Regions from separate parts of the Kurthia populi genome, predicted to be linked through region 3. Evidence: riboswitches for the same ligand, from Rfam matches in the RefSeq annotation. Region 3 holds a riboswitch; each other region holds the start of a gene.
The links. A riboswitch is a leader RNA that binds a small molecule or an ion and turns the genes downstream of it on or off. The one in region 3 is predicted to bind S-adenosylmethionine.

Region 1 (4,291 bases), on a different contig from region 3:
ATACCATTATAAATATGAATGCTGCTGCGCAAAAAATGGAAATGCTCCATAGCGCCGCAACACATTTATCGAATGATACGAATGATATGAAGATTTCTGCAGATGCGATGATTCAAGCCGCCAATGAAGGCTACGCTTCTGTACAAAATGCGGCAAATATGATGATGGAAATTGAAGAAACAATCGCGAACACAACTGGCACCGTTCAAAAGCTTGGGGACCGTTCTTCACAAATCACATCGATTATTCAAACAATTACAGAAATCGCAGATCAAACGAATTTATTAGCGCTTAATGCTTCAATTGAAGCAGCACGTGCAGGCGAAGCTGGCAAAGGCTTTTCAGTAGTAGCAGATGAAGTGCGAAATCTCGCTGAATCTTCACAGCAAGCAGCAAATGAAGTTGCTACGATGATTCATGCTATTCAGCGCGAGATCCATACCATTATTGAACAAAATGAAACCGGTGTTACGAAAGTCATTCAAGGTGTTAATTTAACAAATACAACGACGTCCTCTCTTGATATTATCGTGGCACAAACAAATGAAACACTTATGATTATTGATGATATGGCTCAAAAAATTGAAACATTTGAAAATCATAGTGAACATGTAACCCAAGCGTTTATTGAGGTAAATATAATCGCTGAGGAAAATGCGATGCAAGCTGAGGAGAATGCACAATCTGCTGAAGAAGGCGCCCGCTCTGTAGATGCAATTTATGATGCTGTTGAAAATTTATCTACGCAATCTAATGCACTTCAAAAAAAAATTGCAGCATTTAAAATTTCTTAGTTTTTTGAAACCTTCTCTTTCGAATCTCGTCCTGTTACAAGATTGCTCCACTAATGATAGGAAAGTATACACTTTCGCATATTTTAGTGGTATTATTGCCTAACAGGAGATGATTTAACATGAAATTAACAAAATACGTATTATCTTTAGGAGTACTAACTGCTTCTACATTAACAGTTGCAACACCATCTTTTGCTGCAACGACTACTGCAACAACAATGACGGGTACAGTTTTAAATCCTGTCACTGTTCGTGAAGCTGCTGATTTAAAAAGCGATTCACTTGGCGCACTTAAAAAAGGTGACAAAGTAATCGTTTATTCAACTGACAAAAATGGTTGGGTTCAAATCAAATTTAATGATAAAAAAGCATATATTTATAAAGAATACGTTAAAGTATCAACAACTACAGATGATAAAACACCAGCTACGACAACAAAATCATCAACGAAATATATTCAACAACCTGGTGCAAACGTTCGCCAAAAAGGCAATGTGTCATCGAAAATTCTTGGTAAATTAACACCTGGAACAAAAGTAACTGCTTATGGTACAACAAAAGATGGTTGGGTAAAAATCAAATATAATAACAGCACAGCTTATGTGTATAAAGATTATATTGGTGCAAAAAAACCTGCTACGACAACAAAGCCATCAACACCTGCAAACACAACGAAAAAAGGCTACAACTTACAAACAGCTAAAACGTATAAATACGCTCATAATGGCTCTAATGTAACCCTTTCTAGCAAAGGTAAAAAAACATCTTCAGGCTATACGGTATGGACAATGCACGATAGCAAAACAAACAAAACATCAACAGTTTATTTAAAAGAAGTAGCTAATAAAGGTCTTTACTATAAAAAAGCTGGCGAAAAAGCAGTGAAATTATTAAACTATCCTTTCGCAGTTGGTGACACGTATAAGAACGGCTCAATGACTTATAAAGTAACAGGCGTGAACAAAACAGTGACAACAAAAGCTGGTAAATTCACTAACACAATTACAGTTAAAGTTGGCAATGAAACGTATTATATTGCGCCAACAACAGGCGTTGTGAAAATCACAAAAGGCACAAAAACAGTATTCCAATTAAAAAGCGTTAAGTAATCTGCGCTACGCTATTTAAAAGAATCGCTTTTGCGGTTCTTTTTTTATGTAATTTTTAAACTAATAATCATATAATCGTTTTCTTTTTCTGATTTTTGTAATTTTTCAGATTTTATATTGTCACAATTGTCAATTAGTGTTAGAATTCCATTAATTGATTATATCTTATTAACTTAATAGATTTTCTTATCGAGAGAGATTGAGGGACGTGGCCCATTGACATCTCAGCAACCCCCATTGGAAGGTGCTACATCCGCGAAGACATAGTCTTACAGATAAGAAAGGACGTATTTTCAAGTGCCCCTTTCTACTGTGTAGATCGGGGTGTTTTTATTTTATTCATAAAGGATGATGACATATGACAACAATCGAAACAAAATTAGCACAGCTTGGTAATAATTCAGATGAACGCACCGGTGCAATTAATACACCCATTTATTTATCAACGGCCTATCGTCACCCAGGCCTTGGTCAATCAACAGGTTATGACTATACACGTACGAAAAACCCTACACGCGATGTTTTAGAAAGTGGCATTGCTGATTTAGAAGGTGGGACAGCTGGATTTGCCTGTAGTAGCGGTATGGCTGCTGTAGGACTTGTCTTCTCTTTATTTAAAGCGGGAGATGAAATAATCTATCCCGATGACTTATATGGAGGTACATATCGTTTAGCTAAGCAATATGAACAACAATACGATATAAAAGCGCATTTTAATCCATTCAAAGATATCAATGAAGTCGCAGCACTAATCAATGATAAAACAAAAGCAATTTTTATTGAAACACCTACAAACCCATTAATGCAAGAAATTTCAATTGAAGATTATGCAGTGCTTGCACATGAACATAATCTGTTGTTGATTGTCGATAATACATTTTTAACACCCTACTATCAACGTCCTATCGAGCTTGGTGCTGACATCGTTTTACATAGTGCCACGAAGTATATTGGCGGACACAATGATGTTCTAGCGGGCCTTGTTGTTGCAAAAGGTGAAGAATTAAGTGAACAACTATTTTTACAACATAATGCAAGTGGCGCAACACTTGGTGCCTTTGACTGTTGGTTATTAATTCGCGGTTTAAAAACACTTCATTTACGTATGAAACAGCATACGAAAAATGCCACTGCACTCGTAGAATTTTTAACTGCACAGCCAGAAGTGAAAGATGTCCTTTATGCTGGTCTTGGTGGCATGATTTCATTCCGCCTACAAAAAGCTGAGTGGGTACCAACATTTTTAGAAGGAATTGACCTCATTGCGTTCGCTGAGAGCCTTGGCGGCGTTGAAAGTTTTATCACCTACCCAACAACACAAACACACGCAGATATCCCTGAAGAAGAGCGTAATGCGCGAGGTGTAGATGCTTCACTCTTACGCTTCTCTGTTGGCTTAGAAGATGTCGACGATTTAACAGCAGACCTACAACGCGTTTTCGCAACATTAGAAGGAGTGACAACACATGACTAATCATAATGAAAACTTTGAAACAACTTTAATTACCGCTTCTACACGTGGTGATTACGAGACTAAGACAGGTGCAGTCAACATACCGATTTATGTATCTTCTACATTCGACCAAGAGCACTTTGATAGCTTTGGGCCATTTGACTATAGCCGTTCAGGCAACCCTACTCGTCAAGCACTTGAAAATACAATTGCTGAATTAGAACATGGTACACGCGGCTTCGCGTTTTCATCAGGCATCGCCGCAATCGCTTCTGCCCTGTTAACACTAAATGCAGGCGATCATATTGTCATTACTTCAGAGGTATATGGTGGAACATATCGCTTCGTCACGAAAGTATTACCAAAATACAATATTACACACACATTTGCAGACTTCTCTAACTTAACTGAAGTGGAAGCAGCCATTCAGGACAACACAAAAGTATTATACGCAGAAACACCTGCTAATCCTTTATTAGGCATTACAGATTTATCAGGGGTTATCGCCCTTGCTAAAAAATATCAGTTAAAAACATTTGTTGATAATACATTTATGACCCCACTTTATCAAAAGCCGCTTGATTTAGGTGCAGATGTTGTTCTTCATAGCGCCACAAAATTCCTTGGTGGACATAGTGATATCATCGCAGGTCTTGCTGTGACAAAAGATGAAGAAATCGGCAATGATATTTATTTCATGCAAAATTCAATGGGTGCCATTTTAGGTGCACAGGATTCCTTTTCGCTTATTCAAGGCATCAAGACATTGAATGCTCGCCTAACGCTAGAAAGCGCCTCTGCTGAGAAAATTGCGCATTTCCTTGAGGAAAGTGACTATGTTACAGCGGTTCACTACCCTGGTCTTACGTCACATCCAGGGCATACTACACACTTCAAGCAAGCCACAAGTGCAGGTGCAGTTCTTTCTTTTGAAT
Region 2 (4,291 bases), on a different contig from region 3:
ATTTATTTCGAAGTGATGTCCACGATTTCACTTGCTATTGGCTTTATCGTAGTCCATATTATTAAACCAGGTGTTGGTGTTAATACAGATGCACTTAAATCAAGTGGTGCAGATATTAGTGAATATACAAAGGCTGCTGCAAATCAAGATCATGGTATTCAAGCATTCGTTATGAGTGTGTTACCAGAAAACTTCTTTGGAGCAATTGCGAACGGTGAGTTACTACCAGTGCTTGTCTGTGCGGTATTCTTCGGCCTTGCAGCCGCTTCTATCGGTGATCCAGTGAAACAAGTTATTACATTATGCGAGCAAGCCTCTCAAATTTTCTTCAAAATTGTTGGGATGGTAATGAAATTCTCACCACTTGCTGCATTTGGTGCAATGGCCTATACAATCGGCAACTTCGGTATGGGTTCATTATGGAACTTAGGAAAATTAATGCTTGGCGTATACATTACAATGGCATTATTCGTTATCGTCATTTTAGGTCTCGTATTACGATATGCCGCAAACGTCAATATTTTCAAATTCCTGAGCTATATTAAAAATGAATTATTAATTGTTTTAGGGACTTCTTCATCTGAATCTGCCCTACCACTCATTATGAAAAAATTAGAACGCTTCGGCTGTTCAAAACAAGTTGTCGGTCTTGTTGTACCAACAGGTTATTCGTTTAACTTAGATGGTACCGCCATTTATTTATCAATGGCCGCAATGTTTATCGCACAAGTATATGATGTGCATCTATCCATTTGGCAACAACTTTATTTACTACTGATTTTAATGGTGACTTCTAAAGGGGCTGCTGGTGTAACCGGCTCTGGCTTTATTACTCTTGCTGCAACACTTGCCGCATTCCCAATGATTCCAGTCGCAGGGATTGCCCTTTTAATTGGTGTTGACCGCTTCATGTCAGAAGCACGTGCCATTACAAATATTATCGGTAACTCGGTAGCAACCGTTGTTGTTGCGAAATGGGAAAACGAATACGATCCGAAACAGCATGATGTCCTCGTCGCTGAATTAAAAGAAGAAAAGCGCTTGCGTCACGAACATGCTTAAGTTATAAATGGGCTTGCAAACATTGCAGGACCATTTTTTTGTTCGCAAAAAATTGTCAGATGCCCAAGGAGCGGTTTTTGGCTACGACATATTTTTTAATAAGTGTCATTCATATGTGTATGCACCTATAAATGTAATAAGCATTTGATTGAATGACGAAAAAACATATAGAATTACTAAAGCTAAGTAGATAACTACTATTAGTTTGTACAAGTCATTTGTAAAAACAGGCATATTTAGCGCCTCTAGCGGGGGTGTTTTATGTATTTTAAGGCATAAAAGGGACGTTTCCACACATAGCAAGCTGCATAAATGAGCTACACAGTACAGATTGTCGTTTTTTGAATAAATAATGTGAGATGCTCGTTCGTGTAGTATTTCAAGCGCTCTAAAACGGTACTTTTTTATGCAAAATGAACCCTTAGAGACCCCTTTCTAGCGTAAAATGCGCTTTTTCGGGCGTTGAAAATAATAATAATTTTTGACGATGGCGTGGAATAACAGTTTTTGTTGACAGATTACGCGGTATCGTTAGTAAACGTTTTAAATTTTACCGGACCATTGTCCTGAATTGGCACATATTTTTAAGTATGTCGTAGCCAAAACCCGCTTCCTGAAGATTTCGTTCATTTCAAATGAAGCAAATAAAAAAGAGGATGGAAAAATCCATCCTCTTTTTAGTGACAAATGAGTCTTGCACGAATGAGTGCTACGGTAGTATCGCAAATGAGCGTACCGGAAATCCTGTTGCTTTATCAGGTTTTGCGACGATATTGAATATGACCGCGCCTTTAGCGGGTAATTGATCTAAATTCGTCAACAACTCAATCTGATAAGCATCTTGCTGTAACACATAAAGCTCTGCCTTGAGCGCTTTATTTTTATAAAATTCCTCACTTGAATCCGTATCAAAGGTTTCATGACCGACTGCGCGAATGTGGCGCTCTTCAAATAAGAAACGGAGTGCTTCAACAGACCAGCCTGGCGTATGAGCCACATCGTCTGCATCCTTATTATTAAATGTGTCGCTATCATCAATGCGCTTTGACCAGTCGGTACGTAGTGCGACAAATGAGCCGCTATCGATTTCCCCGTACTGTTCCTCAAATGACAGGATTTCTCGTACGGTAATCGTAAAATCAGGATTTTTTGCGACGTCTGTTGAAACGTCGATGACAACGAGCGGTAATACAAGCTCTTTTAACGTAATATCATTTAAATAGCGGCCGCCTTCAACAAAATGAACTGGCGCATCAATATGCGTGCCATATTGTCCTGCAAAGGTAAATTGTTGTGCGAAAAAGCCTGCTGAATAATCGAATAACGTTTTCTTCTCAAGCGGCGAGAAGGCATTAAAGCGGGGGGTATCGGCACTAAAACTATGCGTTAAATCCACCCATGTACGCTCCTTTAAAAGTGATAGTGCCTGTTGAATCGATTGCTGTGTGGTTGTCATACCTCATCTCCCTTTCGATTTAAGTAACAAAAAAACCTCTTCTCGATAAGAAGAGGTTGGTGTCAAATGGGATGCCGTTCTCTTCTCATCTTTTAGCAAATGATGCTACAGGAATTAGCACAGTACAAAATGTCTGTTGCTGCGTCTTCAATGGGCCAGTCCCTCCAACGCTCTTGATAAGAAAGTGATTTAGTTGTTGATACTTATATTAAAGTAATCCGCTAGGAATTGCAAGTATTATTTTGAAATTTCTGAAAAACGCGTTACTACTGCTTTATATTCCGCTTCGATGCGCGCAAATAATTCCGCCACAGTAGGCACATCATCGATCAAGCCAATGACCTGTCCAGCAAAGGCCATACCATTCTCCTCACCATCATGGATTAACCGGCGATTCGCTTGCCCGCTAATATGTTCCTTTAATGCCTCATAGGTCGGTGTCTGTTGCTCAATGGCTAAAATTTCATCCGCAAAAGCATTATGAATAACACGTGCAGGACCACCAATCGAACGTTTAACGACGACAGTATTTTGCTCTGTGCTATCGAGTAAAAGTTGCTTGTAATAGTCCGAAGCATCGACACATTCCTTTGTAGCAATAAAACGCGTACCCATTTCAATACCCTCCGCACCGAGCGCAAGTCCTGCCGCAAGACCACGACCATCCGCTAAACCACCTGAAGCAATAACAGGAATCGAAACCGAATCAACGACGCGTGGTGTAAGGACCGTTGTGCCTAAGTCATCACGTCCTAAATGGCCGCCGCCTTCTTGACCTACGACGATGACGGCATCGGCGCCAAGCTCCTCTGCCTTTTGTGCTTGGCGCACACCCGCCACAAGTACGAGCTTTTTAATACCCGTTCCTTCTAGCATCGCTAAAACCGTAGCGGGATTTCCACCTGTAATGGATACAACCGGCACTTTCTCGTCAATCGCTACTTGTATAAACGCCTCATAACCTGTTCCGTGCATCCCCATCGCAAAATTGACACCAAAAGGCTTATCCGTCAGTGAACGCGTACGCTTAATTTCACGTCGCAGTGCTTCCGGATCAGGTAAACTTAACGCCGTAACCTGACCTAATCCGCCCGCATTTGAAACCGCAGCCGCTAAATCAGCATAGGCCAGATAGGCTAGGCCGCCTTGAATAATCGGTAATTGAATTCCAAAAAGCTCTGTAATCCGTGTGTTCATCGTCATTCCTCCATTTCAAAATACAAGTGGTAATGCCCCTCACAACGAGGGTTCCATGCAGCGTGACAATGTGGACATGTATCATGTGCTAAATAGGTCGCAATCGACAATTCTTCATGACAACGCCCACAAAGAATTGCCTTTTCATCCCACTCCATTTTTGTCCATCGTGTAATCGGGTGATCTGCTTCCTCCTCATGACATTGATAGCATGGATAATATGTATGACAACATTTCATTTTGATAGCGATAATATCCTTTGCTGTATGATAGTGGACGCAGCGTGTTTGCTCATCTACAAGTTGACCACGAAGATTCATAATTGTCACTCCTTATAATAATAATACAATGATTGATACAAATATTGGAAATAAAATGCAGTAACCATCCTTTTTTTGAAAAGCAAGAAGATGAAAATGTGTTCGATTAAACCCCTGTCGAAATCCGCGTGCTTCAATCGCAATGCTTAACCGTTCTGCTCGTGTAATGAGTGCTAAGAGTAGCGGAATCACTTGTTGCACTGGGCTATACAACCGTTGTCTAAACCGTTTTATTGTGATGCCTCTCGCCTGTTGA
Region 3 (4,291 bases):
CATTTTGCAACCGTTTCATTGTAGCGATCCACACGTTCTAGCATGACATCGACTAGCTTCGGATATTTTTTACGCATTAGCTGCATTGCTGCTTTTGTTTGGCGGTCCATCGTTTTGTAATAACCTTTTGGACGCGTTAAGACGATAACATGCTTCTCATATCCCTCATCAATGGCATGTTGCACTGGAATCGGGTCTGCTAATCCACCGTCATAATACGGCACGCCATTTAATTTAATTTCCGGAAACATGACCGGAATCGCACAAGTAGCACGCAACAACTGACTATCAGTATCCATCGTCTGTACGTCCATAAATTCTACTTCACCAGTATTAGCATTTGTCACGCCCGCAAGCGCTGTGCCTTCGTAGCTACGGAATGTTTGCCAATCAAATAATTCAAGCTGATTTGGCAACACATTCCAACCAAAGTCTAACCCAAATAATGAGCGTTCTGTTAAGAAGTTTCGCATACCTACATAACGCTTATCATGTCGATACTCCGTAAAGACGCGCATCGTACGCTCAGGCTGCTTTGAAATATAGGAGCATAAATTAATTGCCCCCGCTGAAATCCCAATAATATAGGGCATCATAATCTCTTCGCGTAATAAGGCATCCAGTACACCGCTTGTATAAATGGTGCGGAATGTACCCCCTTCTAAAATCAAACTCGTTTCGTTCACTGTCGCCACTTCCCTTATTTTTCTGCCTATTTATCGTACACTAAATGTGAAAAACTGTCATATTGTTTTCGTATAAATATGCTTTTCATTTTTGTCCATCAAAAAACACTTCCAAAGCTTGCTCCTTGAAAGTGTCTTTTTCTGTTCTCTTTTTAGTTTTTCATCTATTTATAAACAGGAAGACGTTAGCGAATGATTTTCTCCTTTGTCTACCCAATCATATGGCGTTTCTTGGTATACATAGTAATTTAACCAGTTTGAAAATAATAAATGCGTATGTGAACGCCATGTATTACGCGGTTTTTTCGTTGGGTCATCTTCAGGGAAATAATGTTTTGGTAGTTCTGGATTTAAGCCCCGTGCGACATCGCGCTCATACTCTAATGCTAGCGTATCCGCATCATATTCTAAATGCCCGGTCACGAGCACATGACGTTCATCTTTTGAAATCATTAAAAAAGCACCTGCTTCATCTGATTCGGATAATAATTCAATGTCTGGATGATTTTTTACCGCTTCCGTTGATATCGATGTATTACGCGAGTGCGGTGCTGGGTAAATGTCGTCAAAGCCACGAATTAGTTTCACAGTGCTATCATATACTTCATGGTCAAAAATACCAGAGCACTTCGTTTCAAGTGGGTATTTTCCAATGCCATAATAATGATACAGTGCTGCTTGTGCGCCCCAACAAATATGCATCGTTGACGTCACATGCTCCTGTGCCCAGTCCAAAATTTCTTTATGCTCCTCCCAGAAATCGACCTCATCAAACTCAAATAATTCAATGGGTGCACCGGTGATGATCATGCCATCATACCGATCTTTTTTGATTTCATGAAATGTTGAATAAAATGTTTCTAAATGTGATTTTGACACATTTTTTGACTCATGTGTTGCGGTATTTAAGAACGTGACATTCACTTGTAGTGGTGTATTTCCTAATAAACGTAACAGCTGTAATTCTGTTTTTTCTTTTTCAGGCATTAAGTTGAAAATTAAAATATTTAATGGACGAATATTTTGGCTCTTTGAGCGCTCCTCCTCCATAACGAAAATCTTCTCTTCTTTTAATCGTTCTGTTGCCGGTAAATATTGTGGAATGTTAATTGGCATGTTCCTGAACCCCCTCAAATTCGTAAAAAAAGCCCTTCTTAATAAAAATAAGAAGGGCAATTTATCCGTTTCTTATCTTCCAAGTACAAAACTTGTAGGAGTTAGCACCTTTCTACTAGTGTAGAGGTTGCTGAAGCGTCGTCGGGCCTTTTCCCTCGGCTTCTCTTGATAAGACTATGCAGTTTCAGTTATCATAGCAAAATTCCAAATACTTTGCAAACTTTTCTGAAAAAATAGAATATTATTCATAGGATACTTGTTTTTCGAGCTGGTATTTTTGAATCTTACGCACAAGTGTCGACTGATTACAGCCTAATGCCTTCGCTGTTTGACGAATGCTAGGGTATTGTCCGAGCGCCTCTTTAATCACTTTTCGCTCAAAGGCATCCACTTGATTTTTTAGTGTCTGATTCTGATCATAAATAGGCGTTTGTGTAAACGTATCATCGACTAACGGCACTGGATTATGCTGTTGATACTCCGGCTTTTGAAATTCTCGCTGAATGTATTGCAGGGTAATGGTCGACTGCTGCGTTAATAAACTAACGCGTTCAATAAAATTTTTCAGCTGACGAATATTTCCCGGCCAATAATACTGCGTAAGACGGTCGACTGCTGCTTCCTCAATCGTACGCTCAATGCTATATTTCTCCATTACTAAATGTAAAAATCGGTATGCAAGCGGTGCAATATCCTCCTTACGTTCACGCAGTGGTGGAATACGTAGCGGAATAATATTTAAACGATAAAATAAATCCTCGCGAAATTCACCGCGCTGCACCATATCATATAAATTACGATTCGTTGCGGTAATGATCCGCACATCCACTGGAATCGGTTTAATCCCTCCTACACGGGTGATTTCTGATTCTTGTAATACGCGTAGTAGCTTTACTTGTAGCGATAATGGCATCTCGCCAATTTCATCGAGGAAAAGTGTACCTCCAGAGGCAAGTTCAAAAAGACCAGGTTTCCCTGTTTTATTCGCCCCAGTAAACGCACCACCCATATAGCCAAAAAGCTCCGACTCTAATAAATTTTCTGGAATAGCACCGCAATTGACCGTAATCATCGGTTTTTGTGCACGGTGACTTCGCTGATGAATTAATTTCGTTAATTCTTCCTTACCTGCACCTGATTCCCCCGAAATAAGTACCGTCGAATCGACGTTGGCAATGCGTGTGGCTTTTTCAATCACTTGGCGCATCGCTTTAGAAACAGCAATCAAGCTCGTTGAAGATTGTTGCTTTAATGCTTCAAGTTGTTCCTTATACTGTGCACTCTGTGACTCTAAGCGTTCAATCGTGCGCTCCATGTCACGTAGTTCAGTCATTTCACGTGAATTGGCGACAACATATTCCACATTGCCCGCCTCATCAAAAATCGGTAGCGCCGTTACTAATACGACATGTCCATTGGCGAATGTTTGCACGATGTCTTCCCGCTTTTTCGATTTTAGCACTTTCATGGTCACCGACTCATTCATAATGCCGCGTTCAACAAATTCCATCACTGGTAAATAGCGTGCATCGACCTCAAACATCTTGCGATCGGCTTCATTTTGAAAAACGATAATGCCATCTGAATTACAGATTGTCAATCCATCACTAACCGAGTTCAACACATGTTCGATAAATTGCCACGATGTCGTCATCTCTTTATCGTGAATAATAAATAAATACGATGCTTCAAGTTCAATAATATGTACAAAGCAATGTTCTAAATCCAAATAGGTTTGTTGTTCTATACGGAATTGTTCAATAATCTCTGCATATTGCTGCGGTGGCTGCTCACTATTACTAGAAATCCACTGAAACTGGTGATCGGTCAAAATATACGTAATCAATTGTTTTAATTCCATCGACAATCCCCTCCGAAGCCTAGCTTAACATGAACATTGTGGAAAAAAAAGCACTTGTCCGCATGAAAAAACAGGAATCCCCCAGTAGGAATTCCTGCTATTTCCATAAGCTATTCTACATCTGCATTTCGTGTAGCACTTGCAGTCGTAAGCGTTGTTTTCTTCAGGCGCTCACGTAGGAAGAAGCTACCAACGACGAAAATAACGAGTATCGTACTCATATAAAACTGGGCCTGCAAAGATGAAATGAACATCTGACAAAGATACACACCCGCAAGCATCGCAATCGTGACATACGTTAAATACGGGAATAGCCACATTTTAATCGCGAGTGGCTCTCTTTTGGTTTTTTCATACTGTTTACGGAAACGAATATGTGCGACAGCAATAAAAATATACACGATAATCATTAAGGCACCAACTGCATTACCTAAGAAGTAGAAAATAACATCTGGCGAAATAAAGTAAAGAATGGCACAAAAGTATGCGACAACCGTACTGCCAATGATTGCAAATGTTGGTGCACTGCTTTTCTTCGATAGCTTCATAAAAATCGCTGGTGCATCACCTTTTTCAGCCATACCAAGTAGCATACGTGAACTTGTGAAAATCGCAGAGTTCATTACGG

Region 1: another riboswitch for S-adenosylmethionine. It lies ahead of ACFSY7_RS17765 (methionine biosynthesis PLP-dependent protein); the one in region 3 lies ahead of metA (homoserine O-acetyltransferase MetA).
Region 2: another riboswitch for S-adenosylmethionine. It lies ahead of ACFSY7_RS15085 (cyclase family protein); the one in region 3 lies ahead of metA (homoserine O-acetyltransferase MetA).

Annotation. Positions count from the first base shown of each region.
Region 1 is NZ_JBHUOR010000138.1:12,000-16,290, reverse strand. It holds gene ACFSY7_RS17775 (methyl-accepting chemotaxis protein) at 1-794, shown strand, start outside; gene ACFSY7_RS17770 (SH3 domain-containing protein) at 914-1,903, shown strand; SAM riboswitch class I at 2,087-2,185, shown strand; gene ACFSY7_RS17765 (methionine biosynthesis PLP-dependent protein) at 2,262-3,377, shown strand; gene ACFSY7_RS17760 (PLP-dependent transferase) at 3,370-4,291, shown strand, end outside.
Region 2 is NZ_JBHUOR010000128.1:19,494-23,784, forward strand. It holds gene ACFSY7_RS15080 (dicarboxylate/amino acid:cation symporter) at 1-1,062, shown strand, start outside; gene ACFSY7_RS15085 (cyclase family protein) at 1,772-2,518, opposite strand; SAM riboswitch class I at 2,601-2,701, opposite strand; gene ACFSY7_RS15090 (NAD(P)H-dependent flavin oxidoreductase) at 2,756-3,721, opposite strand; gene ACFSY7_RS15095 (CHY zinc finger protein) at 3,718-4,035, opposite strand; gene ACFSY7_RS15100 (energy-coupling factor transporter transmembrane component T family protein) at 4,048-4,291, opposite strand, start outside.
Region 3 is NZ_JBHUOR010000143.1:43,187-47,477, forward strand. It holds gene ACFSY7_RS19875 (patatin-like phospholipase family protein) at 1-686, opposite strand, end outside; gene metA (homoserine O-acetyltransferase MetA) at 855-1,802, opposite strand; SAM riboswitch class I at 1,872-1,977, opposite strand; gene ACFSY7_RS19885 (sigma-54 interaction domain-containing protein) at 2,044-3,663, opposite strand; gene ACFSY7_RS19890 (amino acid permease) at 3,774-4,291, opposite strand, start outside.